4 regions of the Mesorhizobium sp. M0040 genome follow, and region 1 is predicted to be linked to each of the others. Evidence: predicted binding sites of a transcription regulator. Region 1 holds the regulator's gene; each other region holds the start of a gene.
The links. The regulator LexA, encoded in region 1, represses DNA repair genes until DNA is damaged. The targets are predictions, from matches to a motif close to TGTTCNNNNTGTGTTCNG.
Positions count from the first base shown of each region.

Region 2: a site for LexA is predicted at 2,569-2,586, ahead of recA (recombinase RecA). Genes of this name have one in related genera too.
Region 3: a site for LexA is predicted at 5,923-5,940, ahead of parE (DNA topoisomerase IV subunit B). Genes of this name have one in related genera too.
Region 4: a site for LexA is predicted at 5,123-5,140, ahead of NKJ91_RS17160 (ATP-dependent helicase). Genes of this name have one in related genera too.

Region 1 is NZ_JAMYVA010000051.1:5,699-13,756, reverse strand. Features, by position in the region: gene NKJ91_RS28030 (SurA N-terminal domain-containing protein) at 1-345, shown strand, start outside; gene trpD (anthranilate phosphoribosyltransferase) at 342-1,352, shown strand; gene trpC (indole-3-glycerol phosphate synthase TrpC) at 1,357-2,169, shown strand; gene moaC (cyclic pyranopterin monophosphate synthase MoaC) at 2,172-2,678, shown strand; gene NKJ91_RS28010 (molybdopterin molybdotransferase MoeA) at 2,678-3,883, shown strand; gene NKJ91_RS28005 (hormone-sensitive lipase) at 3,891-4,721, opposite strand; gene kynU (kynureninase) at 4,817-6,064, opposite strand; gene lexA (transcriptional repressor LexA) at 6,511-7,245, shown strand; gene NKJ91_RS27990 (ComEC/Rec2 family competence protein) at 7,239-8,058, opposite strand, start outside.
Region 2 is NZ_JAMYVA010000064.1:2,569-10,626, forward strand. Features, by position in the region: gene alaS (alanine--tRNA ligase) at 1-1,087, opposite strand, end outside; gene recA (recombinase RecA) at 1,347-2,444, opposite strand; gene NKJ91_RS30055 (PfkB family carbohydrate kinase) at 2,722-3,654, shown strand; gene NKJ91_RS30060 (TfoX/Sxy family protein) at 3,689-4,012, opposite strand; gene NKJ91_RS30065 (GFA family protein) at 4,103-4,600, shown strand; gene sufA (Fe-S cluster assembly scaffold SufA) at 4,764-5,144, opposite strand; gene NKJ91_RS30075 (SUF system Fe-S cluster assembly protein) at 5,254-5,649, opposite strand; gene NKJ91_RS30080 (cysteine desulfurase) at 5,655-6,896, opposite strand; gene sufD (Fe-S cluster assembly protein SufD) at 7,088-8,058, opposite strand, start outside.
Region 3 is NZ_JAMYVA010000003.1:10,660-18,717, reverse strand. Features, by position in the region: gene NKJ91_RS03370 (MaoC family dehydratase) at 1-460, opposite strand, end outside; gene NKJ91_RS03365 (DUF2336 domain-containing protein) at 571-1,692, shown strand; gene NKJ91_RS03360 (FUSC family protein) at 1,689-3,758, opposite strand; gene parE (DNA topoisomerase IV subunit B) at 3,801-5,852, opposite strand; gene NKJ91_RS03350 (GGDEF domain-containing protein) at 6,127-7,296, shown strand; gene gcvP (aminomethyl-transferring glycine dehydrogenase) at 7,369-8,058, opposite strand, start outside.
Region 4 is NZ_JAMYVA010000017.1:82,134-90,191, forward strand. Features, by position in the region: gene NKJ91_RS17135 (EamA family transporter) at 1-846, shown strand, start outside; gene NKJ91_RS17140 (dienelactone hydrolase family protein) at 847-1,746, opposite strand; gene NKJ91_RS17145 (hypothetical protein) at 1,971-2,165, shown strand; gene NKJ91_RS17150 (hypothetical protein) at 2,175-2,606, shown strand; gene NKJ91_RS17155 (glucose/quinate/shikimate family membrane-bound PQQ-dependent dehydrogenase) at 2,617-4,929, opposite strand; gene NKJ91_RS17160 (ATP-dependent helicase) at 5,182-7,905, shown strand; partial or broken gene NKJ91_RS17165 (helix-turn-helix domain-containing protein) at 7,961-8,058, opposite strand, start outside.

The DNA of each region.
Region 1 (8,058 bases):
GTGATCGCCGGTGAGCTCAAGCTCGAAAAGCAGACCAAGCGCGGCGTCAAGCGCGATGCTGACGACGTCGATTTCGGCAAGGAAGGGGCCGCCGCGATGTTCGGCGTCGGCGAAGGCGGCACCGGGCTGATCCCCTCACCTACGGGCGACGGACAGATCCTGTTCAAGGTTGCCGAGGTATTCGAGCCCGCCGGGGCCGACGCCAGTTCAGTACCCGAGGACGCACAGAAGTCCTTCACATCCGGCATGTCCGACGACCTGCTCGACCAGTTGGTAGCGCAGTTGCAGACGCAATATGACGTCCGCATCGATCAGACGGCCGTAACCCAAGCCCTGGCCAGATGAGCGCGCTGAAGATCCACATCGCCAAGGTCGCCGCCGGCAGCGCTCTTTCCTTCGAGGAGGCGCGCGAGGCCTTCGATATCATCATGTCCGGCGATGCTACCCCCGGCCAGATCGGCGGCTTCTTGATGGCATTGCGCGTGCGCGGTGAGACCGTCAGCGAGATCGCCGGCGCCGTCGCCACCATGCGCGCCAAGATGCTGCGTGTCGAAGCCCCCGAGGGCGCCATCGACATTGTCGGCACCGGCGGCGACAATTCGCACAGCGTCAACATTTCGACCGCATCCGCTTTCGTCATCGCCGGCAGCGGCGTGCCCGTCGCCAAGCACGGCAATCGCGGACTGTCCTCGCTGACCGGCGCCGCCGATGTGCTGATCGCATTGGGCGTCAAGATCGACATCCCTCCGGAGACGATCGGCCGCTGCATCCACGAGGCCGGCGTTGGCTTCATGTTCGCGCCGGCGCATCACCCGGCGATGAAGCATGTCGGCCCGACCCGGGTCGAGCTCGGCACCCGCACCATCTTCAACCTGCTGGGCCCGCTTTCCAATCCGGCGAGTGTCAGACGGCAGATGGTCGGCGTGTTCCTGCCCGAATGGATCATGCCGGTGGCAGAAACGTTGAAGGAGCTTGGCGCCGACCATGCCTGGATCGTCCATGGCGACGGCTATGACGAGATCACCACCACCGGCGAGACACTTGTCGCCGAACTGGCCGGCGGCGAGATCCGCAGCTTTACGCTGACCCCGGAAGCCGTCGGACTGAAGCGGCACACCAAGGACGAGTTGCGCGGCGGCGACGCCCCCCACAACGCCCAGGCACTGCGCGACATGCTGGGCGGCGCAGCCGGCGCCTTTCGCGATACGGTGCTGATGAATGCCGGCGCCGGGCTGGTAGTGGCCAGCAAAGCGACGACGCTTGCCGACGGCATGGTAACGGCGGCGCAGGCCATCGACAGCGGCCGCTCGCTGAAAGTGCTCGATAGGCTGATCGAGATTTCGAACGGTTAACACCATGTCCGACATCCTGCGCAAGATCGAGGCTTACAAGCGCGACGAGATCGCGGCGGCCAAGGCACGCGTGTCATTGGCCGAGATCAAGGCACGGGCGACGGATGGCGACGCGCCGCGCGGCTTTCTTTCCGTTCTTGAAGCAAAGCGCAAATCCGGCAGGTTCGCGCTGATTGCCGAAATCAAGAAGGCTAGCCCATCCAAAGGCCTGATCCGCGCCGATTTCGATCCGCCGACGCTGGCCAGGGCCTATGCGAAGGGCGGTGCCGCCTGCCTTTCGGTGCTGACCGACGCACCCTCCTTCCAAGGCGCGCCCGAATTCCTCACCACTGCGCGCGCTGCCGTCGAGCTGCCTGCACTGCGCAAGGATTTCCTGTTCGACCCCTATCAGGTCTACGAGGCCAGGGCATGGGGCGCCGATGCCATCCTGATCATCATGGCCAGCGTCGACGACGCGTTGGCAAGAGAACTCGAAGCGACAGCGTTCGGGCTCGGCATGGACGCGCTGGTCGAAGTGCATGACGAGGCTGAAATGGAACGCGCGCTGCAGCTGTCGTCGCGGCTGATCGGAATCAACAACCGCAATCTCCGGACCTTCGAAACCAGCCTACAGACCTCGGAGCGGCTGGTAGCGATGGTGCCGGCCGACCGCCATCTGGTCAGCGAGAGCGGTATCTTTTCGCACGACGATTGCCGCCGGCTGGAGCAGAGCGGCATTGCGACTTTCCTGGTCGGCGAGAGCCTGATGCGCCAGCAGGACGTGGCCGCGGCAACGCGCCTGCTGTTGACGGGCAAGGCGCCGGCAGAGGCCGTTTGAGGATGGCGGCCGCCCTCACCCATCTTGGAGCGCAGGGCGAAGCCAACATGGTCGATGTCGGCGACAAGGCTGAGACGGTGCGCACTGCAGTCGCAGAAGGTTTTGTCGCGATGCGGCCCGAGACGCTGGACATGATCCTCGCCGGCGACGCCAAGAAGGGTGACGTGCTGGGCACCGCGCGCATTGCCGGCATCATGGCGGCCAAGAAGACGCATGAACTGATCCCGCTTTGCCATCCGCTGCTGCTGACCAGGATATCTGTCGATATCGAGGCGGACGCCGCGCTGCCCGGCCTGAAGGTGACAGCATTGACCCGCGTCACCGGCAAGACCGGCGTTGAGATGGAGGCTCTGAGTGCCGTCTCGGTCGCTTGCCTGACCATCTACGACATGGCCAAGGCGGTCGACCGCGCCATGGTCATCTCCGGCATCAGGCTGGTTGAAAAGACCGGCGGCAAATCCGGCGACTACAAGATCACCGGAGACGGGGCCACCGAGGCAGGCCGCTAATGGCGCTGGTCCCAGTTGCCGAGGCGCTCGAGCGCCTGCTGGACGGCGCAGCAGCGCTGCCGGGCGAACGCGTCGCACTGCTGGATGCCGCCGACCGCGTGCTGGCGGAGCCGGTTGTGGCGCTCCGCACCCAGCCGCCGTTCAACGCCTCCGCCATGGACGGCTATGCCGTGCGGGCGGCCGATATCGCGTCCGTACCGGCAAGGCTTTCGGTGGTCGGCATGGCGCCGGCCGGACGCGGCTTTGCCGGAACGGTGCAGCAGCGGCAGGCCGTGCGCATCTTTACCGGCGCGCCGCTTCCCGAAGGCGCCGACACTATCGTCATCCAGGAGAACGTCCGCGATCTCGGTGGCGGCAGCGTCGAAGTGACGGAACCGACGGTGCAGGGGCGCAACATCCGCCGCCTCGGGCTCGATTTCGCCAAGGGCGATGTCCTGCTGCCCAAAGGCCGCCTGCTCGACCCGGCAGCCTTGTCGCTGGCGGCATCGGCCAATCACCCCGAGGTGCGCGTGGTCAAACGGCCGCTGGTCGCCATCATCGCCACCGGCGACGAATTGCTGCCGCCGGGCAGCGATCTTGGCCCCGACCAGATCATCTCCTCCAACGCCTATGGTGTCGCCGCTGCCGCACAGTCGGTCGGTGCGCGCGCGCTCGACCTTGGCATCGCGCCGGACCGCAGGGAGGCGATCGCTGCGCTGGTTGAAAAGGCCGTGAAGGCTGGCGCGAACGTCATCGTCACGCTGGGCGGTGCCTCGGTCGGTGACCACGACTTCGTCCATGACGTGCTGACCGGGCAAGGCATGACGCTCGATTTCTGGAAGATCGCCATGCGGCCGGGCAAGCCACTGATGTTCGGGCGGCTGGGAGACATTCGCTGCATCGGCCTGCCCGGCAATCCGGTGGCAAGCCTGGTCTGCACTCAGCTCTTCCTGAAGCCGCTGCTGGCGCGGCTCGGCGGCCGCGCCTTTCAGCAGGATATACGTCGGGCACGGCTCGGTGCTGCCATGCCGGCCAACGATCTCAGGCAAGATTATGTGCGGGCTGTTGTCATAGATGACGCCGGTACGCTCGTGGCGACGCCGTTCGGCATCCAGGACTCCTCGATGCTGAAAATGCTGGCCGATGCCAACGGGCTGATCGTTCGCGCGCCGTTCGCACCTGCTGCAGCGGCGGGCTCCCCCTGCGACGTGCTGATGTTACGCTGAACCTGCCTCACTCCGAGATCAAGGTCCGGGTCAGCGGATGGTCTGGATCGGCCAAACCGTCGATGATGTTGAAATGATGCCGGTCAGGCTCGACCACCGAGCTGGTCGCGGTACCCAGGCCGATCCAGATGTTGGCCAGCAACGCGCTCTGACGCAGGAATTCGGCGCGCTCGCCGCCGCCGGCCCAGCAGGTCAGGCGGGCCTTGTCCATCGGGCGCAGCAGCACCGGGCTTTCGGCCTGCGCCTCGGCCTCATCGATCGCGATCGTCTCGTTCATGCCGGTGCGCATGATGGGGCGCAAATCATGCACCCCCGAGATCGACACCACGTGACGAACGCGCCGGACCACTTCGGGCGCCAGCGGCGTCGTCGCCGTAACCATCCGGCTAACAAGATGGCCGCCGGCCGAGTGTCCGGTCAGCATCAGCGGCCCTGGGACCATCGCCGCCGCCTTGCCGATCGCCGCGCCGACTTCCTTGACGATGCCGCCAATGCGTATCTGCGGACAGAGCGTGTAGGACGGCATCGCCACCGCATAGCCGCGATCAACAGGGCCAGTGGCAAGATGCGACCAGAAATTTTTGTCGAATTCCATCCAGTAGCCGCCATGAACGAACACCACGAGTCCCTTGGGCTTGATGGCCGGCAGGAAAAGATCGAGCCGGTTGCGTGGGTTGTCGCCATAGGCCATGTCGAGCCGCGCCCTGCCCTCGGTCGAAAGCACGTCGCGGAAAACCCGCGCGGGCTCGATCCAGGCCGCCGGCCAGCGATCGCTGCCGGCTATGTTGGCGCCGTTGGCATAGGCGTTGTCCCAATCGGCAATGTGACGTTCGAACACCCTGCGCCCTCCCTGGCATATGGCCTTGCAACGTAGCCGTGAGCATCGCGCGGCGCATCGTCGCCAGCCTCACGATTCCAGCTCTCGCATCAATCTCAAGTGACAGCTGCTTTGATGGCGAAGCGCGCATCCTTCCACGCACGGGTGCGCAGGATGTCCTCAAGCACTTTGACGGCCTGCCAGACATCGGCATAGCCGACATAGAGCGGGGTGAAGCCGAAGCGCATGGTCGATGGCGCGCGAAAATCGCCGATCACGCCACGTTCGATCAGCGCGCGCATGACCTGGTAGCCATGCTCATGCATGAATGAAATCTGGCTGCCGCGTTTTTCCCCATCGCGCGTGCTTTCGAGCGTGAGCCCGTAAGTGCCGCACTTTGCCTCGACAAGCTCGATGAACAGATCCGCCAGCGCGATGCTCTTCTTGCGCACCGCCGTCATGTCGACATCGTTCCAGATGTCGAGCGCGCCCTTCAGCGTGCGCATCGACAGGACCGGCTGCGTGCCGCACAGAAACCGGCGGATGCCGGTGCCGGCCGCATAGCCTGGCTCGAAGGCGAAGGGCCGTGCATGGCCCCACCAGCCGGTGAGCGGCTGCTGGATGTCGGAAAGATGCCGCTCAGCCGCATAGATGAAGGCAGGCGCGCCCGGGCCGCCATTCAGATATTTGTAGGTGCAGCCAACGGCAAAATCGGCGTTTGCCTTGTCGAGCTCGACTGGCATCGCGCCGGCGGTGTGGCAGAGATCCCAGACGATCATCGCCCCGGCTTCCTGAGCCCTGCGCGTCAGCGCCGGCATGTCGCGCAGTTCGCCCGACTTGTAGTTGACGTGGTTGACCAGCACCACGGCGGTGCGTTCGTCGATCAGCTCTTCGATGGTCGGCGCGTCGACCCCCGAGAGGCGCAGCAGCGTATCTTTTCGCGTCGAAACCACACCCTCAGCCATGTAGAGGTCCGTCGGAAAACTATCGCCCTCGGCGACGATGACCTGCCGCTCCGGTCGCATGGCCATGGCGGCGTGCAGCAGCTTGTAGATGTTGACCGATGTCGTGTCGCAGACCACCGTCTGGCCGGCCGCGGCACCGATCAGGCGCCCGAGCTGGTCGCCAAGTTCAAGCGGCATGTTGAACCAGCCGGCCGTGTTCCATGCGCGGATGAGATCATGCGACCATTCTTCGGTCGCGGCCTTGTGCAGTTCATCGAAAGCGGCACGTGAAGCAGCTCCTAGCGAATTGCCGTCGAGATAGATCACTCCTTGCGGCAACACAAAGCGGTCGCGCATCGCGCGCAGCGGATCCGCGGCATCCATCGCCTTTATGGCCACGAGATCGGGAATTCCTGTCATGATTTGTCTGCTCCCCCAAGATCCAACGCAAGGCCGGACACGCGTCGACTGTTCTTCCATTACCTGGTTGCGCGCAGCAAGGCTCCAGCGGCGAGAAGCAGCCTGACCAGGCGATGGAAACCGGGACTTAACCCGAGGTTGGCGTTTTGAGTTCGTTTCGTTCACGGTGCATTGACCAAACCGCACAGTCGATACGGTTCAATTCCGTGCCTTTTACCAACCGACGGCCGATGCCAGTGCCGCCTTCTAGGAGGCCAGAAGGGCGCAAACGAAAGCAGAATCAAGGCGATGAGGCTCGCGGCGATGAAAATGCGGTACGCCGGTAGGGCACGTCGTTTGTTTCCCGAGCCTTAACGCATTCATTAAACTTTAAACAGTTGCGGAACACAACTGGAACAGATAGTGTTTGTTCTGGGTTTGTTTTTCTGATTCTGTTGGGGGTCGCTATGCTGACACGCAAACAACACGAACTGCTTATGTTCATCCACGAAAGGTTGAAGGAAAGCGGTATCCCGCCTTCCTTCGACGAGATGAAGGAAGCGCTCGACCTGGCTTCCAAATCCGGAATCCACCGGCTGATTACGGCGCTGGAGGAGCGCGGCTTCATTCGCCGTTTGCCCAACCGGGCCCGTGCGCTGGAGGTGCTGCGCCTGCCTGACTCGATCGCCCCCGGCCTCAATGCGGCACGCAAGTTCTCGCCGAGTGTCATCCAGGGCAGTCTTGGGCAAGGCGGTCCTCGGCAAGGCAAGCCGACATCGTCGCGCGTGCCCGCAGCCGGAAATGACGACGATGTCGTCGCCGCCGTTTCGATCCCGGTGATGGGCCGCATCGCCGCCGGTGTGCCGATCGACGCCATCCAGCACCAGACGCATTCGATTTCGGTGCCGCCGGATATGATCATGGGCGGCGAGCATTATGCGCTCGAGGTCAAAGGCGACTCGATGATCGAGGCCGGCATTTTCGACGGCGACACGGTGATCATCCGCAATGCCGATACGGCGAGCCCCGGTGAGATCGTGGTGGCACTGGTCGACGAGGAGGAAGCGACGCTGAAGCGGTTCCGCCGCAAGGGCGCCTCGATCGCCCTGGAAGCCGCCAATCCAGCCTACGAGACGCGCATCTTCGGACCAGACAGGGTCAAGGTGCAGGGCAAGCTCGTTGGGCTGATCCGCCGCTACTGAGTTGCGCCCTTGGCGCCGGCTTTTGGATTGTCGGCCCTGCGGTATGGGGGCAGGCCGCGCGTCGCGCGTGAAAATTTCCGCTGCACGTGCCAGGGCCGGTATGATTTTTCGACCGCGAAACGGATTTCGGCGCGCGTTGCCGCTTGTGGATCGAAGTAGACGGCGGCACTTCCCGCGCGCGCCAGTTGCCGTTTGGTGACGACGAGGACCAGCCGGTCGTAGTAGCAGGGGTTATGGGCGGTGGCGTCGTCGATGACGATCAAGCTGGCAAAGGCGCAGGCTGGCCGCGCAGTATCGCGGTCCTTGGCTTGCGCGATGATCGCGCCGGATGGATGCCTGGCAAGGCAGAGGCCGTCCGTGCAAATGAACGGCATGCCCGGCGGTAGGTCGGCCGGATCGGCAATGTCGAATTGCGGGTCGTTCTTTCCAGGTGTTTCCGGCGCGACGATAGCCTCTGATGTGAGCGCGCGTTTCCAGTTGTCGATGGTGAACTCATTCGGGCGTGCCCGGTTGACCGCGAGTTCACCGCTGCCGATCGGCAGCGCGACCAGCCGTGCGTCCTCCGAGACCAATACGTCGGGTATGCGTGTCTGCGTTGTCGTCAGCAAGCCGGCGAGCGCAAAAGGAAGTGCCGCCAGCCGCAACCGGGTCGTCGCCATGCTGGCAATGACGAGGGCGATCGTCACCAGAAGGACGGATCTCAGCGAAATCAGCCCGACCGCATCGATCGGCGAGCGCTCCGAGATCCACCCGGACAGGGCGATCATCGCCGTCAGCCCCTTGCCCATGACATAGAGGAAAGGGCCATCCGCG
Region 2 (8,058 bases), on a different contig from region 1:
GCGTCTTGCGGAAGCGCGTCTCTTCCAGCTTCAGCGTTTCGGTGATCATCTGTTCGCCGCGCACCAGTTCCGGGTAGGCTTGGCCCATCTCGCGGACCAGTGCCGGCACCAGGCGCCACATCAGCGGATCGCGGGCGCCGAGCAACTGCGCGTGGCGCATAGCGCGGCGCATGATGCGACGAAGCACGTAGCCGCGTCCTTCGTTGGACGGCAGCACGCCGTCGGCGACCAGGAAGCAGGACGAACGCAGGTGATCGGCGATGACGCGCAACGATGCGACGGCGTCCGCATCCGGACCTTTGCCAAGCGCCGACGACGCAGCGTCGATCAGGTGGCGGAACAGGTCGGTTTCGAAGACGCTTTCAACCCCTTGCAGGATGGATGCCATGCGCTCGAGGCCCATGCCTGTGTCGATCGACGGACGCGGCAGGTCGACGCGCTCCTCCTTCGTCACCTGTTCGTACTGCATGAACACCAGGTTCCAGAATTCAAGGAAACGGTCGCCATCCTCCTCGGGGCTGCCGGGAGGGCCGCCCCAGATATGCTCGCCACGGTCGATGAATATCTCCGAACACGGCCCGCAAGGTCCAGTGTCGCCCATTGCCCAGAAATTGTCCGAAGTCGCGATGCGGATGATGCGATCGTCCGAAAGGCCGGCGATCTTCTTCCAGTACGAGGCCGCCTCGTCGTCGGTGTGGTAGACGGTGACCAGCAGCTTGTCCTTCTTCAGCCCGAACTCCCTGGTGATCAGGTTCCAGGCAAGCTCTATGGCCCGCTCCTTGAAATAGTCGCCGAAGGAGAAATTGCCGAGCATCTCGAAGAACGTCAGGTGGCGCGCGGTGTAGCCGACATTGTCGAGGTCGTTGTGCTTGCCGCCGGCGCGAACACTCTTCTGGGCAGTCGTGGCGCGCGAATACGGCCGCTTCTCCAGACCGGTGAAAACGTTCTTGAACTGCACCATGCCGGCATTGGTGAACATCAGCGTCGGGTCGTTGCGCGGCACCAGCGGGCTTGACGCGACGACCTCGTGACCTTCCTTGCGAAAATAGTCGAGAAATGCCGACCGGATCTCGTTGACGCCACTCATGAATACTGCCTTTTCGAGAGAACCGCCGGCTGCCGGCGGAAAATAGACATGGCCTTTTAGCGGTCGCACCGCAGCCTGTCCAGAAACACCAAATGGGCTCAAATCCCGGCTTTCACCAGCGCCTTGAAATGCGTCTGCCTCGCCGTCAAACGCGAACCGCCGGCCCTGGGCCGGCGGTTCGAAACGCATCGATTACGCAAACTCAAAATCAAAACATCAAATCGAAACCTGGCTGAGGCTCAGCGAGGCGTCGCCTGCCCTACATCACCCCGGCGTCGTCCTCGAAACCGTCGTCGCTGCTTTCGGAGCCGCCGTTCTCAAGGAATTTCTCAGCGATCAGCCCGGCATTCTGCCGTAGCGCCAGCTCGATCTCGCGCGCCGTGTCGGGATTGTCGCGCAGGAACAGTTTTGCGTTTTCGCGGCCCTGGCCAAGACGCTGCGAATTGTAGGAGAACCAGGCGCCCGACTTTTCGACCACGCCCGCCTTGACGCCGAGATCGACCAGCTCGCCGGTCTTGGAGACGCCCTCGCCATACATGATGTCGAACTCGACCACCTTGAAGGGCGGCGCCAGCTTGTTCTTGACGACCTTGACGCGGGTCTGGTTGCCGACGACCTCGTCGCGATCCTTGACCGAGCCGATGCGGCGGATGTCGAGGCGGACCGAGGCATAGAATTTCAACGCATTGCCGCCGGTCGTCGTCTCGGGCGAACCGAACATGACGCCGATCTTCATGCGGATCTGGTTGATGAAGATGACCATGGTGTTGGAGCGCGAGATCGAGGCGGTGAGCTTGCGCAGTGCCTGGCTCATCAGGCGGGCCTGCAGGCCGGGCAGCGAATCGCCCATCTCGCCTTCGATTTCCGCCCGCGGCGTCAACGCCGCCACCGAATCGACCACCAGCACGTCGATGGCGCCGGAGCGCACCAGCGTGTCGCAGATCTCCAGCGCCTGCTCGCCGGTATCGGGCTGCGAGATCAAAAGGTTTTCGAGATCGACGCCGAGCTTGCGGGCATAGACCGGGTCGAGCGCGTGCTCGGCATCGACGAAGGCGCAGATGCCGCCCTTCTTCTGGGCTTCGGCCACCGTGTGCAGCGCCAGCGTCGTCTTGCCCGAGCTTTCCGGCCCGTAGATCTCGACGATGCGGCCGCGCGGCAGGCCGCCGACGCCAAGCGCGATGTCCAGCCCAAGCGAGCCGGTCGGCACCGTTTCGATCTCGACGACCTGCTCGTTCGCGCCGAGCCGCATGATCGAGCCCTTGCCGAAGGCACGCTCGATTTGCGACAGCGCCGCATCCAGAGCCTTTGATTTGTCCACCGCTTTGTCCTCTACAAGCCGCAAAGAATTCTGAGCCATGATACATCACCCCGTGGTCGTCAATGGAGGCCGGACAATCCCGCAATCCTTAAAAGAATGTACCTCATTTGTTCTCATTTGTCAATGAGCACCAAGGGTTTGAAAAATAACGCATATCCCTATTTGTTCTATTTTTGTTTCGCAATTATTGCTTCCGATGTGTCTCGCCTCGCATGCGGCGCCGTTGCCGTCACCAACCGAATCGGACCCGCGATTGCAGGGTTCCGCCCGGCGACCTAGTCTCCCCCGGGCAACAGCTAAAGGGCATTTTGACGGCATGATCAAATCCCCGACGATCCTGGCCGTGGGCGGCGCCTATATCGAGCGGCGCGGCCGGGTTGCCGGCGCCTTCGTGCCGGCCGCTTCCAACCCCGGCACGATGCGCGAGCATGTCGGCGGTGCCGTCTTCAACGCCTTGCGCTGTGCGGTGCGACGCGGCGCCTCGGCCTCGCTGCTTTCGGTGCGCGGCGGCGATGCCCTTGGCGACACGGTTTTACGCGCCGTCACCGAGGCCGGCATTGCCGACCTGTCGGCGGTGTTCCTCGACCGAGCAACGCCAAGCCATACGATGCTGATCGATAGCGACGGCGGGCTGATCGCCGGCCTTGCCGACATGGTGCTCTACGAGCTGGCGCTTCCCAAGCAGATCCGCCGCGCCAAGGTGCGGGAAGCGATCGGTTCGGCCGACGCGGTGCTGTGCGACGCCAACCTGCCGTCGACCGCGCTGGGGCGGCTGGCGGCACTCGCCGCCGACAAGCCGGTGTTTGCGCTTGCGGTCTCGCCCAATAAGGCGGCGCGGCTGATGCCGGTGCTCGACCGTCTGGCGCTGGCCTTCATGAACCGGCAGGAGGCCGGCGTGCTCGCCGACGTCGGCATCGATGCTGACGATCAAGGCATCGTCGACGGCCTAATACGCGCCGGGCTGAAAAGCGGCGTGATCACCGCCGGCGACGAACCAGTGCTCGGTTTCGACGAATTGAGCGCGTTCTCGATCTCGCCACCGCCGCTACAAAAGCGGACCGATACTGCCGGCGCCGGCGACGCATTGGCAGGCGCCACGATCGCTGCCCTGCTGCGCGGCCTGACGCTACGCGCGGCACTGCGCGAAGGCATTGCCGCAGCTATGCTCGTCGTCGAGAGTGCCGCCTTCACCAGCGCTGGCTTTGCCGAAGCGCTGGCGCTCGTGCCCGAGGCGCGGGACCTGGCATGAAGTGCGGCCCGGAATTGCCGAAGCATGACGCAGCCTATTTGCCGGCGCGCCGTCCTGCCTCGTAGGCGCGGCGTGCCCAGATCGCCATCTCGTCGGGATCGTCGAAGGCGCTGTCGGGAACGCTCCAATAGGGCATCGACACGAGCTTGCCGTGGCGCGAGCCGGTATAGGTCCATTGCCGGCAGCCGGCCGCTTCGAAATCCGGGGCGCTTTCGGCGTCGGCCTTCAGCATCAATTCGCCACGGATGACGATGGCGACGATGACGCCGTCGAAATAGATGCCCTTGCCGCCGAACAGCTTGCGGATGCTGACCGGGCCGAGGCCTTCGAAAAGCTCTTCTATGCGCTCGTTGTCCATGCGGCGATCATGTCACCCGGATTTCCCCTTGTCATCGACGCAACCGGCACCATCCTGACAAGTTCAGAATCAATTTCCTCGGAGTTTTTCATGCCGCTTCTGCTCAAAGGGTCCTGCCGGTGCAATGCCGTGCGTTTCGAGGTGGAAAGCCACACGCCGGTGCCGTTCATGCTGTGCTACTGCTCGATCTGCCGCAAGCAGCAGGGCGGCGGCGGTTTTGCCATCAATCTCGGCGCCGATTACGAAACGCTGAAAATCCAGGGCAAGCGCCATCTCGGCGTCTACCGCGCCGAGATCGAGGACGACGAGCACCCGCAACGCGAGACCTCGACGGGCGAGCGGAACTTCTGCACGAAATGCGGGACGGCACTCTGGCTCTACGATCCGACCTGGCCGGAGCTGGTGCATCCGTTTGCCTCGGCGATCGACACAGACCTGCCGAAACCGCCGGAGAAGGTGCATCTGATGCTGAAATACAAGGCGAACTGGGTCGAGCCCGACATCGGCAAGGGTGACAAGGTGTTCGACGTCTACCCGGAGGAGTCGATCGCAGACTGGCACAAGCGAACGGGGATGTGGGTGGATTAGCTTCGGCAGTCCCCCTCATCCGGCCCTTCGGGCCACCTTCTCCCCGCTGGGGAGAAGAGACTGGCTCAACCGTTCGCGACCTCTTCTCCCCTCGGGGAGAAGGTGGCCGCGAAGCGGCCGGATGAGGGGGTCTCGCGAAATCCTACTAAGGAAAAGAAAATTCTCAGGCCGAAGCGCGTGCTTCGGCCAGTGCCTTCAGATCAGCCGGCTTCAATTCGACCGATTCGCCGCAGCCGCAGGCCGAGCTCTGGTTCGGATTGCGGAAGGTGAAGCCGGTGCGCAGCGTCGTCTGCTCGAAATCCATCTCGGTGCCGAACAGGAAAAGGGCCGCCTCCGGCGCGACATAGACATGGGCGCCGTCACGCTCGATATGGTCGTCCTTGGTATTGGGTTCGGTCACCAGATCGACCGTATATTCCATGCCGGCGCAGCCGCCCTTCTTGATGCCAAGGCGAATGCCATGCGCATTCTCACGGGTCGCAACGATCTCGCGAACCCGGTCGGCGGCCTTTTCGGTCATCGTGATGACGGCGAAGCGTCCCATGTTTTCCTTCTCCATGCGCGCAGGTTCAAGGCCTGCCGAATGATTCCTCACCTAAAATGGTGAAGTTTTGTACCCGGCGCAAGTGCGCCAGCCTCTGGCTGGTCGGATGCTAGTACCACCCAACCGCCACCTGCGCCTCTTCCGACATGCGGTCGGGCGACCAGGGCGGGTCGAAGGTCATGTTGACCTCGACGCCGGAGACGCCTTCGACGGCGCCGACGGCGTTTTCGACCCAGCCCGGCATTTCGCCAGCCACCGGGCAGCCCGGCGCGGTCAGCGTCATGTCGATCTTGACCGAGCGGTCGTCCTCGATGTCGATCTTGTAGACCAGGCCGAGCTCATAGATGTCGGCCGGGATTTCCGGGTCATAGACCGTCTTCAGCGCCGAGACGATGTCGTCGGTCAGCCGCGCCAGTTCGTCGGCGGGAATCGTTGACCCGGAAACCGCCGCATTGGTGGTCATATCCAGTGCCGTGCTTTCGGCGGTGTGGCTGGCATCATCCATGATCGTCACCCGAAGAACTTTCGCGCCTTTTCCAGCGCATCGGCCAAAGCATCGACTTCAGCCCTGGTATTATACATGCCGAACGATGCCCTGCATGTGGATGTTACGCCGAAGCGTTTCAACAGCGGCTGGGCGCAATGGGTGCCGGCGCGCACCGCCACGCCCTGCCGGTCGATGACCATCGACACGTCGTGCGCGTGGATGCCCTGCAGCTCGAACGAGATGATTGCGCCCTTGCCGGGCGCATCGCCGAAGATGCGCAGCGAGTTGATGGCGCGCAGTTTTTGATGCGCATAATCCTTCAGATCGGCCTCGTGCGCGGCGATGCGCTCACGTCCGATCTTTTCCATGTATTCGAGCGCCGCACCAAGTCCGATCGCCTGCACGATCGGCGGCGTGCCGGCCTCGAAACGGTGCGGCGGGTCGTTGTAGGTGACGATGTCTTGCGTCACCTCCTCGATCATCTCGCCGCCGCCCATGAACGGGCGCATGCGCTCCAGAATATCCTTCTTGCCGTAGAGCACGCCGATGCCCGACGGGCCATAGACCTTATGGCCGGTGAAGACGAAGAAATCGCAGTCGAGGTCCTGCACGTCGATCGGCATATGCACGGCGCTCTGGCTGCCGTCGACCAGCACCGGAATGCCGCGGGCATGCGCGATGCGCACGATCTCCTTGATCGGCGTCACCGTGCCCAGCGCGTTCGACATATGGGTGATGGCAACCAGCCTGGTGCGGTCGGTCAGCCGCTTCTCGAATTCCTCGATATGGAAGACGCCGAGATCATCGACCGGCACCCAGACCAGCTTGGCGCCCTGCCGCTCGCGGATGAAATGCCACGGCACGATGTTGGAATGATGCTCCATGATCGAGAGCACGATCTCGTCGCCTTCGCCGATGTTCGGCATGCCGAAACCATAGGCGACCGTGTTGATCGCCGCCGTGGTGTTCGAGGTGAAGACGATATTGTCGGTGCTCGGCGCATTGAGGAAACGGCGCACCGTCTCGCGAGCCCTCTCATAGGCGTCGGTCGCGGCATTGGACAGGAAATGCAGGCCGCGATGGACGTTGGCGTATTCCTGGGAATAGGCGTGCTGGATGGCGTCGAGCACCGCCTGCGGCTTCTGCGCCGAGGCGCCATTGTCGAGATAGACCAGCGGTTTGCCGTAGACTTGCCGCGACAGGATCGGGAAGTCGCGGCGGATCGCCTCGACGTCATAGGGGATGTTTTCGACTTTCTGGTCCATCTCGAAGTCCTTGCCGCGCTGCCGCGTTCCTTCCAACACCCCTCATCCGTCTTGGCGCTTCGCGCCAATCCACCTTCTCCCACAAGGGGAGAAGGAGAGGCGCGTTTCCTTCTCCCCTTGTGGGAGAAGGTGGCCGAGCGAAGCTCGGTCGGATGAGGGGTGCTGGCCGAAGCGCCAGGCCCTCATCCACTTTATCCGTGCGCCACGAACCAGTTGTCGAGTCTCGCTTCCAGCGCCTCGACGATGGCCTCGTCGTCCAGTTCCTCGATTACCTCGGCGACGAAGGCCTTGACCAGCAGGCCGCGCGCGGTCTTCTCGTCGACGCCGCGCGCCATCAGGTAAAACAGATGGCTGTGGTCGATCTCGGTGACGGTCGCGCCATGGCCGCAGACGACGTCGTCGGCGAAGATTTCGAGCTCCGGCTTGGTCGAGAACTCCCCGTCGTCCGACAACAGCAGCGTGTTGCAGGCCATCTTGGCGTTGGTCTTCTGCGCATATTGGTGGACGTTGATGCGGCCTTGGAAGACGCCGCGCGCCTTGCCGGTCACCACGTTTCGGAAGACTTCGGTCGATGCGGTATGCGGCACGGCGTGGTCGAGCACCATGGTGACGTCGGTATGGGTGTCGCCGGCGAGCAGATTGATGCCGCGCAGCGTGAATTCGGCGCCCTCGCCGGTCGTCTTCACAACGACCTCCTGGCGCACAAGCTTGCCGCCGGCATTCATGACGAACAGCGTCAGCTTCGAATTCTTGCCGAGATGCGCCTTGAACTGGGCAAGGTGCGTCGCCGTATCCGGTTGCTCCTGCACGATGAGCCATGTCACTTCGGCGCCCTCGCCAAGCACAAGCTGGCTGACCGCGCTGACCAGCGCCGCCCCCTCGCCTGCCTGGCGCTCGACGATAACAGCCTTGGCGCCGGCGCCGGCGCGCGTCAGCAGCCGCACATGCGTCTGTCCCCCGCCCTGCAGATTCTGCAGCTCAAGCGGCTTTTCCAGTTGGGCGCCGTCGGCGATGTCGACGAAATAGCCGTCGGCGACAAAGGCGGTGTTGAGCGCGCCGATGGCGTCGTCGCTGCCATAAGAATCGAGCCCAGGTGCTGCGCTGCCGTCGGTCAGCTTCTCCGACAGGCGCTGCACGACAACGCCCTCGATGCTAGCGAGCT
Region 3 (8,058 bases), on a different contig from region 1:
TGCATTTGGCAACCAGCACATCGTTCTGGTTATAGGCGCGGTGCTCGAACTCGACGATACCGCGGTCCGGCTTCGATCTGGATTCACGCACCGAAACCACCGTGGTCTCGACGCGAATGGTGTCGCCATGGAAGACGGGGTGCGGAAACACCGTCTCCTTCATGCCGAGATTGGCGATGGTGGTGCCGACGGTGATGTCATTGACCGAGATGCCGATCATCAGGCCAAGCGTGAACAGCGAATTGACCAGCGGCTTGCCCCATTCGCTCTTCGCCGCGAAGTCGAAGTCGATGTGCAGCGGCTGCGGGTTCAACGTCATCACCGAAAACAACATGTTGTCGCTTTCGGTCACGGTTTTGCGCAGCGTGTGCGTGAACACTTGGCCGACAGCGAACTCCTCAAGATAAAGCCCGGCCATGGTCGATCTCCTCCGCTGCTTCAGGGTTGATAGGCGTTGCATATCGGGCTCGCAAGCCAGTTAACGAACATGGTGAACCGTTCGTAAACCATTTGTGCCTACGGTCTCCGCCAGGGTCAGAAGCGTTCTGGCAAGGGGCGTAAGCAGGCGACATGGTCGTTTCGCATTTCCTGAAATGGATCCATACGGCGAAGGTGTCGGAGCGTGCTGCGGCGGCAAGCGCGCTGGCTCGCGCCTATGTCGACTCGGAGCTGCCTTTCGAGGACCGCTGCGCTGCCGAGGCGGCGCTGACGTTGCTGCTCGATGACGTATCGTCGAAGGTGCGGCTGGCGATCGCCGACGCGCTTTCCATGAGCCATCATGCGCCGCCGCAGATCGTCAGCGCGCTGGCCTCGGACCAACCGGAAGTCGCAGCCTTGGTGCTGGCGCGCTCGCCGCTGCTCACCGATGCCGACCTGATCGATCGGGTTGCCGGCGCCCAGAAAGCGACGCAGAAGGTGATCGCCGACCGGCCGCGTGTCTCGATGTCGGTCGCGGCGGCGATCGCCGAGATCGGTGAGCCGGAGGCTTGCACCACGCTGCTCGCCAACAGCGGCGCCGACATCGCATCCGTCAGCTTTCGCCGCATGGCCGAGCGGCACGGCCATCTGCCTCTAGTGCGCGAGGCGCTGATTGCCGACGCGCGCCTGCCCGCCGACTGCCGGCATATGCTGCTGGTCAAGCTCGGGGAGATGCTCAAGGGGTCGCCGCTGGTGCTGGCGCTGATGGGCGCCGCCAGGGCCGAGCGCGTCACGCGCGATGCTTGCATCAAGGCTTCGGTGACGCTGATCGAAGGCACGCGGACAGAGGAACATACCGCACTTGTCGAACATCTGCGCCTGCGCGGCGACCTGACCGCAAGCTTCGTCGTCCGCACCATTGCGCACGGCAAGGTCGACTTCTTTGGTTCGGCGCTGGTCGCGCTCAGCCAACAGTCCGAACAACGGGTGAGAGCACTGCTGGCCGGCGGGCATGACGTGGCTCTGCAGGCACTGTTCCGCAGTGCCGGGCTTACCGCCGCCACCCACGCCATCATTCTGCGCGCGCTGAAGGTCTGGCGCGAGGTCGCCAATGGCAAACGCCTCGCCGGCGTCCAGGAAGTCAGTTGGCTGATGCTGAAGGAATTGGGCGGACAGTCCGCAGAAGGCGATCTCGCCGGGCTGGTCAAATCGATCCATCTCGACGCGCTGCGCGAGAACGCACGCGGGCACGCGCTGGCGATCGCTGCTGCCTAAACCCGGTCCTTCGCGAAAAAATCCGGAAAATCCTCAATCGCGGCGGCGATGATGCGCAGCGAGGCGGCGGTCTGCAGCATTTCGGCCGCGACGCTGCGCTCCGCGATGCCTGCTGCATACTGCCTGGCGACTGCGACGGTCGCCGTCTGCGGCTCGCCGGGCCGCCTGAACAGCAGCTCGCGTGCCAGACCGCGCAGGAAATTGGCGATGGAAAGTGCTGTTTCAGGCGGGATCGCGGAACTTTGCTGCGCGTTGCGCAGCCGTAGGATTTCGAGGCCGACGGTAACCGCAGCTATGCCGCCGCCGAGAACCGCGTCGCCTTTCTTGCCGGCGTTCTGCAGCAGTGGCATCAACTGGTTGATCCGGTCGTAGGCAAGGCTTTCGAAGGCCGATCGCCGCGGCAGGCGGTCGTGCAGGCAAAGGCGTGCAAGATCTTCGCGCATGGTTTGCAGGATGCGGTTGACTGTAACCCAGGGGTCGGCGGGCAGCACGACGGCGAAGACGCCGATCGCCAGAAGAATGCCGACAAGGACCGCTGCCGAATTGGCGAGGAACGGCTCCGGATCGTAGGTCATGACCTGATGTGGGCTGAGGAAGGCGAGGAAATTGATGGCAAAGGCCGTTGCCACGCCGACGTAGCGCGGATTGGCCATGCCCAGTGCCGCTGGCACCAGGATCGGGACGACGAAAACCGCGAACCAGCCAAAGCCCGGCAGCGCTGGAAGTGCTATCTGCCCGACCACAAACGCGAACGGCAGGGCGAGCAACGTGCCCTCGAAGAAGTTCCATGCCGACCGGATCGGATCGGCGCGCGCGGCGAACAAGCTGGAGACGACGGCGACCAGAATGACCGTGCCGGTCGCGTCCGACCATTTCGTCGCCAGCCAGAAGCCGGCGACCAGGAGCGTGGCGATTGCTGCGCGCACGGCATTGCGCGATGCCGCACGGTAATCGCGGTGCACCACCAGCGCTGGCTGCCGCCGTTCGCGACTGGCACGAGACGGGGGAGAGCGCAGTGCATCCAGGCCGCGCAGCACTTGCTGCATTGCCTCGGCGAAGTCGGCGGCAATGGTCAGGCGTGTGACAGTGCCAGCCCAGTTAATGTCTTGCCCGGCCGCGATGTCAGGCATCTGCCGCGCCTTGCCGGCGATTGCGTCGAGCCGCGCCACCCAGGGCGCCGTATCGTCCAGCGCGCCCGGCTTGGCTACCAGTTCGCCGACAACGGCCTGCAACTCGGCGCGAACGGGGATGAGGGCTGCATTCTTCGGCGCGGCGGCGTGGGCATGCAGCGCACGCGCCGCTGACAGGGCCGACAGAAGCTGGCCGATGGTACGCCGGACCGGATAGGCGCGGGTGGCGAGGCTCGGCCCCTCCAGCCTTGCGTAGGTGCGCATCTCGCCGAGCGTCTGGACGTCGCCGATCAGCTTGCGGTGCAGCCCGGCAAGCTTTTCCGCATCACCGCCGGAAAAAGCGCCGTCCGCATAGGCCGCCAGGTCGAGAATGCTGCGTTTCAGTCTTGAGATGATGGCGTCGGCGGCCAGTTTCGGCAGGATCAGCCGGCTGGTCAGCGCAGCGCAGACGATACCAAGCACGATTTCCGCGCAGCGCGCCACGGCGAGATCGATGACGAGGTGCGGCTGGCCGAAAGCCGGCAGGCCGATGATCATCGCGGTGTAGCCGGCAAGCGCCGCGCCATAGGCTTCCGGATTGCGTAGCAGCGACGAGACCAGCGAGCAGATGCCGATCCAGACGGCAAGAACTGCAACCAGCAACCACGGGTTGGCATCGAAAACAGTGGTAATGCCGATCGCCGCCAGCGCGCCGGCAAGCGTGCCGAGGAGACGATAAAACCCCTTCGCCAGCACCATGCCGGCGACCGGCTGTGCGACGATGAACACCGTCATCATCGCCCATTGCGGGTGGTCGAGCTTCAGCGCATAGGCGGCCAAAATCGCGATGAGGCCGGCCGAAACGGTGCGCAGGGCAAAGATCCAGTCCGAGCGCGTCGGCCGCGTCAGGCCAGCGATCCGCGTGCCGATATCGTCCTTCAGCCGCGCCCAGGTCAAGTGCTCGTCTCCAGCCCAGAAGGCCAAGCTAGCGGCGGGAGCTCAGATATCCAGCACTTCCGTCTCGGCGAATTCCGCGCGTTCCTGGATGAACCGGAAACGGGCCTCGGGCTTGGTCCCCATCAATGCGTCGACCGCGTCCTTGGTCGCCGCCTCGGCATCGATAACGTCGACCCGCAGCAGTGTGCGCTTTTTCGGGTCCATGGTGGTTTCCTTGAGCTGGGCGGCCATCATTTCGCCCAGCCCCTTGAAGCGGCCGATTTCGACCTTGCCGCGCCCGGTGAATTCGGTGCGCAGGAGTTCGTCCTTGTGCGCGTCGTTGCGGGCATAGGCGACCTTGCCGCCTTGCCGGATCGAATAAAGCGGCGGCACCGCCAGATAGAGATGGCCGCCGCGGACCAGGCTTGGCATCTCCTGGTAGAAAAAGGTGATCAGCAGCGAGGCGATATGGGCGCCGTCGACGTCGGCATCGGTCATGATGATGACCCGGTCGTAACGCAGGTCCTCGTCGCGATATCTCGAGCGCGTGCCGCAGCCAAGCGCCTGGATGAGGTCGGATATCTGCTGGTTGGCGGCAAGCTTGTCGTTGCCGGCGCTGGCGACGTTGAGGATCTTGCCGCGCAGGGGCAGCACCGCCTGGCTGGCGCGGTCGCGCGCCTGCTTTGCCGAACCGCCGGCCGAATCGCCCTCGACGATGAACAGCTCGGCACCGGCGGCGGCATTCTGCGTGCAGTCGGCGAGCTTGCCGGGCAGGCGCAGCTTGCGCACCGCACTCTTGCGCGACACTTCCTTTTCCTGGCGGCGGCGCACCCGCTCGTCGGCGCGGGCGATCACCCATTCGAGCAGTTTCGAAGCTTCCTGCGGATTGTCGGCCAGCCAGTGGTCGAACGGGTCGCGGATAGCGCTTTCGACGATGCGGATCGCCTCGATCGTCGCCAGCCTGTCCTTGGTCTGGCCGACGAATTCCGGTTCGCGGATGAACACCGACAGCATGCCCGCCGCCGAGATCATCACATCCTCGGAAGTGACGATCGAAGCGCGCTTGTTGCCGACCAGGTCGGCATAAGCGCGCAAGCCGCGCGTCAGGACGTTGCGGAAGCCGGCCTCATGCGTGCCGCCTTCGGCGGTCGGAATGGTGTTGCAATAGGAATTGATAAAACCGTCGCCGCCGAACCAGGTCACCGCCCATTCGAGCGAACCGTGGCCGCCCTGCTTCTCGCTCTTGCCGGCAAACATTTCACGGGTCACCTGGAATTCGTCGCCGAGCGAGGCTTTCAGATAGTCCTTGAGGCCGCCCGGAAAATGGAATTCTGCCTTGGCCGGCGTCGTGTCCTTTTCCTTGATCAGCGACGGATCGCAGGTCCAGCGGATTTCGACACCGCCGAACAGATAGGCCTTTGACCGCGCCATGCGGTAGAGCCGCGCCGGCTCGAAAGCAGCACCCTTGCCGAAAATCTGCTCGTCTGGATGGAAGCGGATCTTCGTGCCGCGGCGGTTGTGCACCTCGCCGAGCTGCTCCAGGCCGGTCACCGGAACGCCTCGCGAGAAGCGCTGGCGATAGAGCTTGCGCCCAATCGCGACCTCGACCTCGAGATGGTCGGACAGCGCGTTGACCACGGAAACGCCCACACCGTGCAGGCCGCCGGACGTCTCGTAAACCTTGCTGTCGAACTTGCCGCCTGAATGCAGCGTCGTCATGATGAGTTCGAGCGCCGGCTTCTTGAATTTCGGGTGCGGATCGACCGGAATGCCGCGGCCGTTGTCGGTTACGGACAGGTATCCGTCGGCGGAAAGCTCGACATCGATGAAGGTCGCATGGCCGGCGACCGCCTCGTCCATCGAATTGTCGATGACCTCGGCGAACAGATGGTGCATCGCCTTGTCGTCGGTGCCGCCAATGTACATGCCCGGGCGGCGGCGCACCGGCTCCAGCCCCTCCAGCACTTCGATATCGGCGGCACTGTAGCTCTCGCTGGCGTCGCGGGGCGCCGGCCGCTTCGCCGCCTGCACCAGCGGGTCGGCCGGGCGCGCGGCGGCGCGAGCCGGTTGCGGCTGCTTGTCCAATTTGGCGAAAAGATCGTTATTGTCGTCCATGCCGGTCCTGGATTCCGATGCTGCGAATCACCACCCGATACTGCCACGCTTTTCGCGGGCAGGCGACGGAGGTTCCTGTTACGTTCGAGGATAGGGCCTCTTACTGCAAAACCATTCGACAACCAAGCGGCGGAAATGGGGTCGAAGCCTGGAGCATCGACGCTTTGTAAACCCTGTCCGAAGGTTACGCCGCAAGATTGGCTGAAAAAACGGTATTTGCGGACTGTCGCTGACCTAGAATGCAGCGGAACCCTCAAGAGGCTGTCGCTTAAGCATGTTGGATTACAGTTCGCTCCTGCTCGCGGCGGCGCTGTCGGGCACGGGCCTTAGCATCACCATGTTTGCGATCTGGTTCACCGCGCCACAGGCACGCTTTGTGCTGACGGTGGCGTGCGGCATTCTCGTGCTGGTCGCACATGTCGTGTTGTTCTGGCATTACACCAGGGATCCAAGCGCCTGGCTTTGCCAGATCGTGCTTGCGCTTCTCAGCCTCGGTTTCCTGATTATCTGCCTGTCGGCCATGCAATATCTCGGCATAGGCGACTACAGGCGCGCCATCTTGCCGACCTTGGTTGCGATGGCTGTTTGCACAGGCGCGACGTATCTCGGATTTGATGGTGTCGGCTTTATTGTCACCTACGCAACGGTAACGGCGCTGCTCTCGCTCATCGGGGCGATGTTCTGGATTGAGGGTGGTCACGATCGCCGGATATTGCTGGTCGTCTCGTTCCTGAGCGGCGTCTGTGCCCTGTCGTTCGGACTTTGCGGCGCGGTCCTGCTGGTCAAGGGCCAATGGGTGCTGGGTGTTGCGCCCGACAATTGGGCCGAGCGGGTGAATTCCGTCGTGGCCGTCGCCTGCATGACCGGGCTCGGCGCATTGACGCTCTCCCTGCACCATTTGCAGGCGCAGATCGAATTGAAGGCCGAGACGATGACCGATCCATTGACCGGGCTGATGAATCGGCGGGCGTTGACGGCACTCTACGGCGAGCGGGTCTTCGGTCCGTTCATGTCCGTTGCCATGTTCGACCTCGACCATTTCAAGAGGACGAACGACGTATTTGGTCACCCGGTCGGCGACCAGGTTCTGTGCCGCTTTGCCGCCGTCGTCAGGAAATACGCCCGGACCGGCGTCGACGCCTTCCGGTTGGGCGGCGAGGAATTCGTGCTCGTCATGTCGCGGATGACGGAAGAGAAGGCCTATGACATTGCGAGCAAGATCAGCGTCGCCTTCGGCACGGAAGTCGTGGCCACCCAACTCGGTCCGTTGCGAAGCACAGTCAGCGGCGGCATCGGCTTTGGCGGAACAAACGGCACCGGTCTCGACGATGTGCTGGCCGAAGCCGACGCAGCACTCTATGCGGCAAAGCGCGCCGGGCGAAATCGCGTCGTCGTCCGGGACCGGGCGAGCAAGGCCGACGGGCCGGCCTTGCGTTCTGCCTGATTGAGGTTTCTATCTTCTTGTTAGACCCCATGATCTTGTCCGAAAACCGGATTCCACTTTCGGGATCATGATCTATTCCGCCGCACCCAGATATTCCGACAGCGGCGGGCAGGAGCAGACAAGGTTGCGGTCGCCGGCGACATTGTCGATGCGCGACACCGGCGGCCAGTATTTTGCCGCCGTGTCGGCATCGCCGGCGGGGTAGGCCGCCTCCAGACGCGTATAGGGATGGGTCCACTGGCCGGCCAATGCCTCGGCGGCGGTGTGTGGCGCGTTGACCAGAGGATTGTCGCCCAACGGCCATTCGCCCTTCGCCACCTTGGCTGCCTCGCCGGCTATGGCGATCATGGCCTCGCAGAAGCGATCCAGCTCGCGCTTGGGCTCGGACTCGGTCGGCTCCACCATCAGTGTGCCGGCCACCGGGAACGACATGGTCGGTGCATGGAAGCCATAGTCGATCAGCCGCTTGGCGATATCGTCGACGCTGATGCCGGCGCTGTCTTTGAGCACGCGGGTGTCGAGGATGCATTCATGCGCAACGCGTCCGTTGCGCCCTTTGTAAAGCAGGGGGAAATGCTCGCCGAGACGCGTCGCCACATAGTTGGCGGAGATGATCGCCGTCTCGGTCGCCTGCTTCAGGCCGGAAGCGCCCATCATGCGGATATACATCCAGGTGATCGGCAGGATGGAGGCACTGCCGAACGGTGCCGCCGCCACGGCATGGGCCGAGCCTTCGGTGACGTGGCCGGGCAGATATGGCTT
Region 4 (8,058 bases), on a different contig from region 1:
GCAAACGCGGTGCCGCCGCATCTCTGGTTCGGCGTCAGCGCCGTGTTCCACTATCTCGGACCGGCCTTCGCGGTGCTGCTGTTCCCGCATGTCGGCGTGCTCGGCATGGCTTGGCTGCGCATCGCCACCGCGGCACTCGTCTTTGCCCCATTGACCAGGCCATGGGCGGTCTTCGCCCGCGCCGATCGCTCGACGCGGTTGTTGCTTGTGGCTTTCGGCGTCTGCCTTGGGGTGATGAATTGCTCGTTTTACCTGGCGCTCGATCGGCTGCCGATCTCGCTGGTGGCGGCGATCGAATTCGTCGGCACCATCGGCGTTGCGCTTGTTGGCCTCAGAAGCCCGCGCAATCTCGCCGCCCTCGCAATCGCTGTCGCCGGCACCCTGTTGCTGATCGACGTCAGATGGTCGAGCGATCCCGTCGGCCTGTTCTGGGCCTTCCTCAACGGCACGCTGTTCGTTGGCTACATCGTGCTCGGCCACCGCGTTGCGCGCGGCGGCGCCGGCGATGGCATCGCCGGGCTGGGTGCCGCCATGGCGGTCGCGCTTCTCGTCGTTCTGCCGATCGGTTTCGCCGATGCTCTGCCGGCTTTCTCGGCGCCGCCGCTGCTGCTTGCGGGGGTCGGCGTCGGCATCTGCTCGTCGGTCATTCCCTATATTTGCGACCAGCTTGCCATGTCGCGGCTGCCGCGCTCCAGCTTCGCGCTGATGCTGTCTTTGCTGCCGGTCACCGCGACGTTGATCGGCGTCATTGTGCTGCGGCAGGTGCCGAGCCTCACCGACTGCATCGGCATCGCGCTGGTGGTGGCCGGCGTCGCCCTTCACAAACCGGCGCCGGCGCCCACCTGATCAGGCCAGCTTCTCCTTGAGGAAAGCGATCGTCCGGCCCCAGGCGAGGTCAGCCGCCTTCTTGTCGTAGCGGGCCGCCGACGTGTCGTTGTTGAAGGCATGGTTGGCGCCTTCATAGACATAGACCGAGTATTCGACATGAGCCGCGTCGAGTGCCTTCTTGAAGGCATTGATGCCGGCATTGGTGCGGGTGTCGAGCCCGGCATAATGCAGCATGAGCGCGGCCTTGATCTTCGGCACGTCCTCGGCCTTTGGCTGCATGCCGTAATAGGCGACGGCGGCGGCGAGGTCCGGCGCGTTGACGGCCAGCATGTTCACCGTGCCGCCGCCCCAGCAGAAGCCGACGGCGCCGACTTTGCCGTTGCCGTCCTTGTAGCCTTTGAGGTAGGCGACCGTTGCCACGGCATTGGCGGCGACCTGTGCTGGATCGAGCTGGGAAAACAGGTCACGTGCCCTGTTTTCATCGTCCGGCGTGCCGCCGAGCGGTGTCATGAAGTCCGGCGCAAGCGCCACGAACCCTTCCAGCGCAACGCGCCGCGCCACATCGCGAATATGCGGGTTGAGACCCCTGTTCTCGTGCACCACGATGACGGTGCCAAGCTTGCCGGTCTGGTCCGCCGGCTTGACCAGATAGCCCTTCATCTCGCCGGCGCTGCCGGGATAGCTGATGTCCTCGCCTTTCACACGCGGATCGTCTTCCGCCACGATTGCCGCCTGGGCCGAGTTCGCCGCCAGCAGCGGCGCGATCGCGGCAGCTGCCGCACCCGATCCGGCAAGCCTGGTCAACTGCTCCATGAAGCGCCGCCGGTCGAGCGTCAGGTGCGTGTATTCGTCATAGGCATCGATCATCGCCTGGGTAATGACAGGCTCGGCGGCAGTGGGTCCGGCAGGTGTTGTCATGGCGCGCTCCTCGTCGGCGCCCCCTGCGGCAACATAGAGCCGAAGCTTGCCTGGTCCAGTCACGGCTGAGTGAGGCTGCCATAAGTCCCTGCACGAGGCCGTGATGCCGCGCGCCGCACTGTCGTTAAATTTTGGTCCTTTGTGGCAATGCTAAATGCACGCACCACGATGTAAAAAGAAGGGCTATGCCTTACTCGGGCCATTTGGCGAACGAGAATGGCCATTTGGCGGGAAAAGAATGCCTGATTGACGACGAAGGAATTACGCCCATGACCTTTCCCTCCCCGCTTCTGGCAAGTGGGTTCGCCCTCGCCGCTATGGCTTTGCTGGCGCTGCGGTTCACTGCCTTCACCGCATTCAAACGATCGTTGATCAAGATCCGCGCCAACCGGCACCCGGCCGCAAACACCAAAGCCTGAGGAAAGGTCATGGACGTTCAGGACATCATCAACACCGTCTCCCAGAAATCCGGTCTCAACCAGGCTTTGACGGAAAAGATCGCCGGCACGATTTTCTTGGTGCTCGAACACGAGGCGGAAGGCACGACTCTGTCCAGCTTCTTCGCCAAGATCCCGGGAGCCGACGCCCTGGCCAAGCAATATGATGTCATGGCTCCCGGCGCGGCTTCCGGTGGTGGCCTCCTGTCCTCGCTGGAGGGCGCGCTCGGTGGCGCTCTCGGCGAAAAGACCGGCGCGCTGATCAACGGGGTCGCCATACTCAAGGCATCAGGCCTTACGCTCGCACAGATCAGCCAGGCCGGCACGATGCTGGTCCAGCAGGCCGAGACAGCCGCCGGCCCGCAGCTGACCAGTGAGGTACTTGCATCGGTACCCGACCTGAAAGGGCATCTCGGGCTCTGAAGGAACTTCTCTATTTCGGCAGCGTATAGGCCATCACATAGTCGCCCGGCTTGGTACCGACCGAGCCGTGGCCGCCGGCAACGATGACGACCAACTGGCGCCCGTCGGCTACCGTGTAGGTCATCGGTGTCGACTGCCCGCCCGCCGGCAGCCGCGCCTGCCAGAGCTGTTTGCCGGTTGTCAGGTCATAAGCGCGCACATAGTCATCGACCGCCGCACCGAGGAAGGCGACGCCGCCGGCAGTGATCATCGGCCCGCCAATGCCGGGCACGCCGACCTTGAATGGCAGCGGCAATGGCGTCATGTCGTAGACGGTGCCGTTGCGATGCTTGTAGACGATCTTTCCGGTCCGAAGGTCGGCACCCGCCACATAGCCCCAGGGCGGCGCCTGGCAGGGAATGCCGAGCGGCGACAGGAACGGCTTCAATATGACTGCGTAAGGCGCACCGTCATTGCGGTTCAGGCCCTGTTCGCTGCCCTTGGTGTCGCCGGGCGGCGGCACGTCGGCGCGCGGCACCAGCTTGGAGATGAACGCCAGGTATGTCGGCATGCCGAACATCACCTGCCGGACCGGATCGACTGCCACGCCGCCCCAGTTGAAGGTGCCGAAATTGCCGGGGTAGATCAGCGAGCCCTGCAGCGACGGCGGCGTATAGCGGCCCTCATAGCGCAACTTCCGAAGCTCGATCCGGCAGGCCAACTGGTCGAACATGGTAATGCCCCACATGTCCGCGCCGGTCAGCGGTTTCGGACTGAAGCTCAGGTCCGAGACCGGCTGCGTCGGCGAGGTATGGTCGCCTTCGATCGCGCCGCCCGGCGCCGGCACTTCCTTGACCGGAACGATCGGCTCGCCGCTGCGCCGGTCGAGCACATAGAGGTCGCCCTGCTTGGTCGGCCCGACCAGCGCCGGCACCACGCCACTTTCCGTGGTGATGTCGACCAGCGTCGGCTGCGCCGGCACGTCCATGTCCCAGAGATCGTGGTGCACGGTCTGCCGCACCCAGCGCAATTGTCCGCTGTTGAGATCGAGCGCGGTGATCGAAGAGGAGAATTTCTCGTCATTGGCACTGCGTCCGGCACCGAGTTGGTCCGGCGTCTTGTTGCCGAGCGGCACATAAAGCAGCCCGAGCTTCTCGTCGACGCTCGCCGTCGACCACATGTTGGGTGAGTTGTTGGTGTAGGTCTGGTCCGGCGGCAGCGGCGTCGTCTGATCCGGATTGCCGGAATCCCAATTCCACAACAGCGCGCCGGTGTCGGCATCGTAGGCACGGATGACCCCGGACGGCTCCTGCGTCGAATAATTGTCGTTGACCGCGCCGCCGACGATGATCTTGTTGGCGACGATCAGCGGCGCCGAGGTCGAATAATAATAGCCCGGCTTCGGATATGGCATGTTGGCGAGCAGGTTCAGCGTGCCGCCTTCGGCGAAAGTCGGGCAGACCTGGCCATTCGCCGCATCGAGCGCGATCAGCCGGGCGTCGGATGTCGGCAGGTAGATGCGTGTGGCGCAGGGCTGGCCGGCGGCGACCTTGGCATCGGCATAATAGGACACGCCGCGGCAGGTCTGGTGCTGGCGGTCCTTGTTGAGCTTGACCTGCGGATCGAAGCGCCATTTCTCCTTACCGCTCGCGGCATCGATGGCGATGGCGAAATTATGCGGCGTGCAGATGTAGAGCGTGTCGCCGATTTTTAGCGGCGTCACCTGATAGGTCGTCTCGCCGATGTCGTCGGGCCCTTTCACGTCGCCGGTGCGATAGGTCCAGGCCGGCTGCAGATTGGCAACGTTTTCGGCGGTGATCTGGTCGAGCGGCGAATAGCGCTGGCCATATTGCGTGCGACCGTAATAGTGCCATTCGCCAGCCGGCACGTTGCCGCCGAGATCGGCCGTCGGCGTCACCTTGTCGGTGTTGAGTTCACCCGCAATATCCTTTGGATCGGTCGTCATCGAATAGCCGGCGACCGCAAGCGAGGCCAGCACGGCGAGGATCAGCGGCGCGCGTCCGTCGGGACCGGTAAGCCCGCGCCGCGCCCATGGCGTCAACAGCCATAGCGCGACAAGCACGATGATGCCGCCGCGCGGGCCGAGCTCCCACCAGTCGAAGCCGGTCTCCCAGACCGCCCAGGCGAGCGTGCCGAGCACGATCGCCGCGTAGAGCCACAGCGCCGTGGATCTGCGCCTGTAGAGCAGCCAGGCCGCGACAAGGAAAGCTAGACCGACGATGACGTAGTACCAGCTGCCGCCCAGCGTCACGAGCCAGATGCCGCCGCCGCCAATCGCCAGGCCGATGAGGAAAAGGATCAGGGAGGTGATGACCACAGCCAAGACGGTGCTCCTTCGACTGGTGCGCTCCGCGACGCGTCCATGGGCAACCCCGCATTGCGTTCCTGCCCCCACGCAACTTTCTCCGGCCCGCTTCCCCTGTCAAGCAAGCTCGGCGTTTTACGGTGCCGGCCCATCGCAAGCCCGGCGTTTTGGTTAGCAGACCCATTCAGATTGTGAGTCTACCGACTGGACAGAGAACAAAACGGAGACACTTCTGGCCTTTCGCTGCCGAATCACTACATTCGGGGGGAGATGTCCGGCTTTTCGGAAGACATGCCCTTTTTTGACGAACCGAACGCGCGGCCCGTGGCCCCGTCGGGCATTGCCGCGCGCGCCATGGCTGCCCGCAGCAACCAGAACAACGCGCCCGATTATCTCAACGGCCTCAACCCCGAGCAGCGGCTGGCGGTGGAAACCACCGAAGGCCCGGTGCTGGTGCTGGCCGGCGCCGGCACTGGCAAAACGCGCGTCCTGACCACCCGCATCGCCCACATCCTTGCCACCGGCAAGGCTTTCCCCTCGCAGATCCTCGCCGTCACCTTCACCAACAAGGCGGCGCGCGAGATGAAGCAGCGCATCGGCCTGTTGATCGGCGAAGGCAATGTCGAGGGCATGCCGTGGCTCGGCACCTTCCACTCGATTGGAGTGAAGCTGCTGCGCCGACATGCCGAGCTGGCCGGGCTCAAATCCGACTTCACCATTCTCGACACCGACGACGTGGTGCGCCTGATCAAGCAGCTTATCCAGGCCGAAGGGCTGGACGACAAGCGCTGGCCGGCCAAGCAGTTCGCCCAGATGATCGACGGCTGGAAGAACAAGGGCCTTGGCCCCGCCGACATCCCCGAGGGCGATGCCCGTGCCTTCGCCAACGGCAAGGGCCGCGAGCTCTACAAGGCCTATCAGGAGCGGCTGAAAACGCTGAACGCTTGCGACTTCGGCGATCTCCTGTGCCATCCGATCCGCATCTTCCGCGCCAATCCGGACGTGCTGAAGGAATACCACAAGCGCTTTCGCTACATCCTCGTTGACGAGTATCAGGACACCAACACCGCCCAGTACATGTGGCTGCGGCTGCTGGCGCAGCGGCCGCAATCCTCCCCCCTTGAGGGGGAGGTGCCCGCGAAGCGGGCGGAGGGGGTTGCCGCAGAAGGCACCGCTAGAGCGTCGAGCACTGCCGCCGGTAGGTCGAGCACTGCCGCACGGACCCCACCCGACCGGGCTTCGCCCGGCCACCCTCCCCTCAAGGGGGAGGAAAGCCCGCGCCTGTCCACCGTAAATATCTGCTGCGTCGGCGACGACGACCAGTCGATCTATGGCTGGCGCGGCGCCGAGGTCGACAACATCCTGCGCTTCGACAAGGATTTTCCCGGCGCCACCATCATCCGGCTGGAGCGCAACTATCGCTCGACCGCGCACATCCTCGGCACCGCCTCCCACCTCATCGCCCACAATGAGGGCCGCTTCGGCAAGACGCTGTTCACCGAAAAGATCGCCGAGGACGACGAGAAGGTGCATGTCCATGCCGCCTGGGATTCCGAAGAGGAGGCCCGCGCCGTCGGCGAGACCATCGAGGCCTACCAGCGCCAGAAGCACAATCTCAACGACATGGCGATCCTCGTCCGCGCGTCCTTCCAGATGCGCGAATTCGAGGACCGCTTCGTCACGCTCGGCCTCAACTACCGCGTCATTGGCGGCCCGCGCTTCTACGAGCGCCTCGAAATCCGCGATGCGCTGGCCTTCTTCCGCGTCGTCGCACAAGGCGCCGACGACCTCGCCTTCGAGCGCATCGTCAACGTGCCGAAGCGCGGCCTTGGCGAGGCCACCATCCGCCAGATCCACGACACCGCACGGGCGCTGCGCATCCCGATGTTGGAGGCGGCGGCAAAACTCGCCGAAAGCGACGAGCTGAAGCCGAAGCCGCGCGCCGCACTGCGCGAGGTATCGGCCAATTTCGAGCGCTGGCAGAAGGCGCTGGAAACCACGCCGCACACCGAGCTCGCCGAGACCATTCTGGAGGAGAGCGGCTACACCGACATGTGGAAGAACGACCGCTCGGTTGAAGCGCCCGGCCGCCTCGAGAACCTCAAGGAGTTGATCCGCTCCATGGAGGAGTATGAATCGCTGCGCTCCTTCCTCGAACATGTCGCGCTGGTGATGGACGCCGAGCAGAACGCCGAGCTCGACGCCGTCAACATCATGACGCTGCATTCGGCCAAGGGCCTCGAATTCGAAACCGTTTTTCTCCCTGGTTGGGAGGAAGGTCTTTTTCCGCACCAGCGTTCCCTCGACGAGGGTGGCCGCTCCGGGCTGGAGGAGGAACGCCGCCTCGCCTATGTCGGCCTGACCCGCGCCAAGAAGAACCTGCACATCTGGTTCGTCTCCAACCGCCGCATCCACGGCCTCTGGCAGTCAACCATCCCGTCGCGCTTCCTCGACGAACTGCCGGAAGCCCATGTCGAAGTTTCCGAGAGCGGCAACTCCTATGGCGGCTACGGCAATGCCTATGGTGGCGGCTCGTTCGCCTCCGGTCGTGGCGGCCAAGGGGCAGGCAGGCAGAACCCCTATGGAGCATCGCGCTTCGACAACATCGGCGGCAATAACGGCGCCGAGAAATCCGGCGCTTTCTCCAGCACCTATGCGACGCCGGGCTGGCAGCGTGCTCAAGCCAACCGCACCGAGGCGACCGACCGCAATTGGGGCACGCGCTCCGGCCACCAGGTCGAGCGCATCGGCTACGGCGAAACCGACTCCGGCTACGGCGCCGGCCGCACCTCGGTCAAGGGGCGCACAATCGACGGCGAGCTGGTCGCCAAATCCGTCGCCGACACGCCGTCCCCCTTCAGCGTCGGCGACCGCGTCTTCCACCAGAAATTCGGCAACGGCAACATTTCCGCCATCGAAGGCAACAAGCTGACCATCGACTTCGACAAGGCCGGCCAGAAACGCGTGCTGGACGGGTTTGTCACCGGGGTGTGAGGCATGTGGAAAATTGTCTGGCACCCCCAGAACAAATAGGGTACAATCGCTTGCAAGGTCGCGTCTTGTCGCGCAACAGCCCTTCGAGGCCTTCCTCGGCAAAGCGTTCCTGCCAGCGCCACACGCAGGTCTTGGACTTGCCGGTCTGCCGCA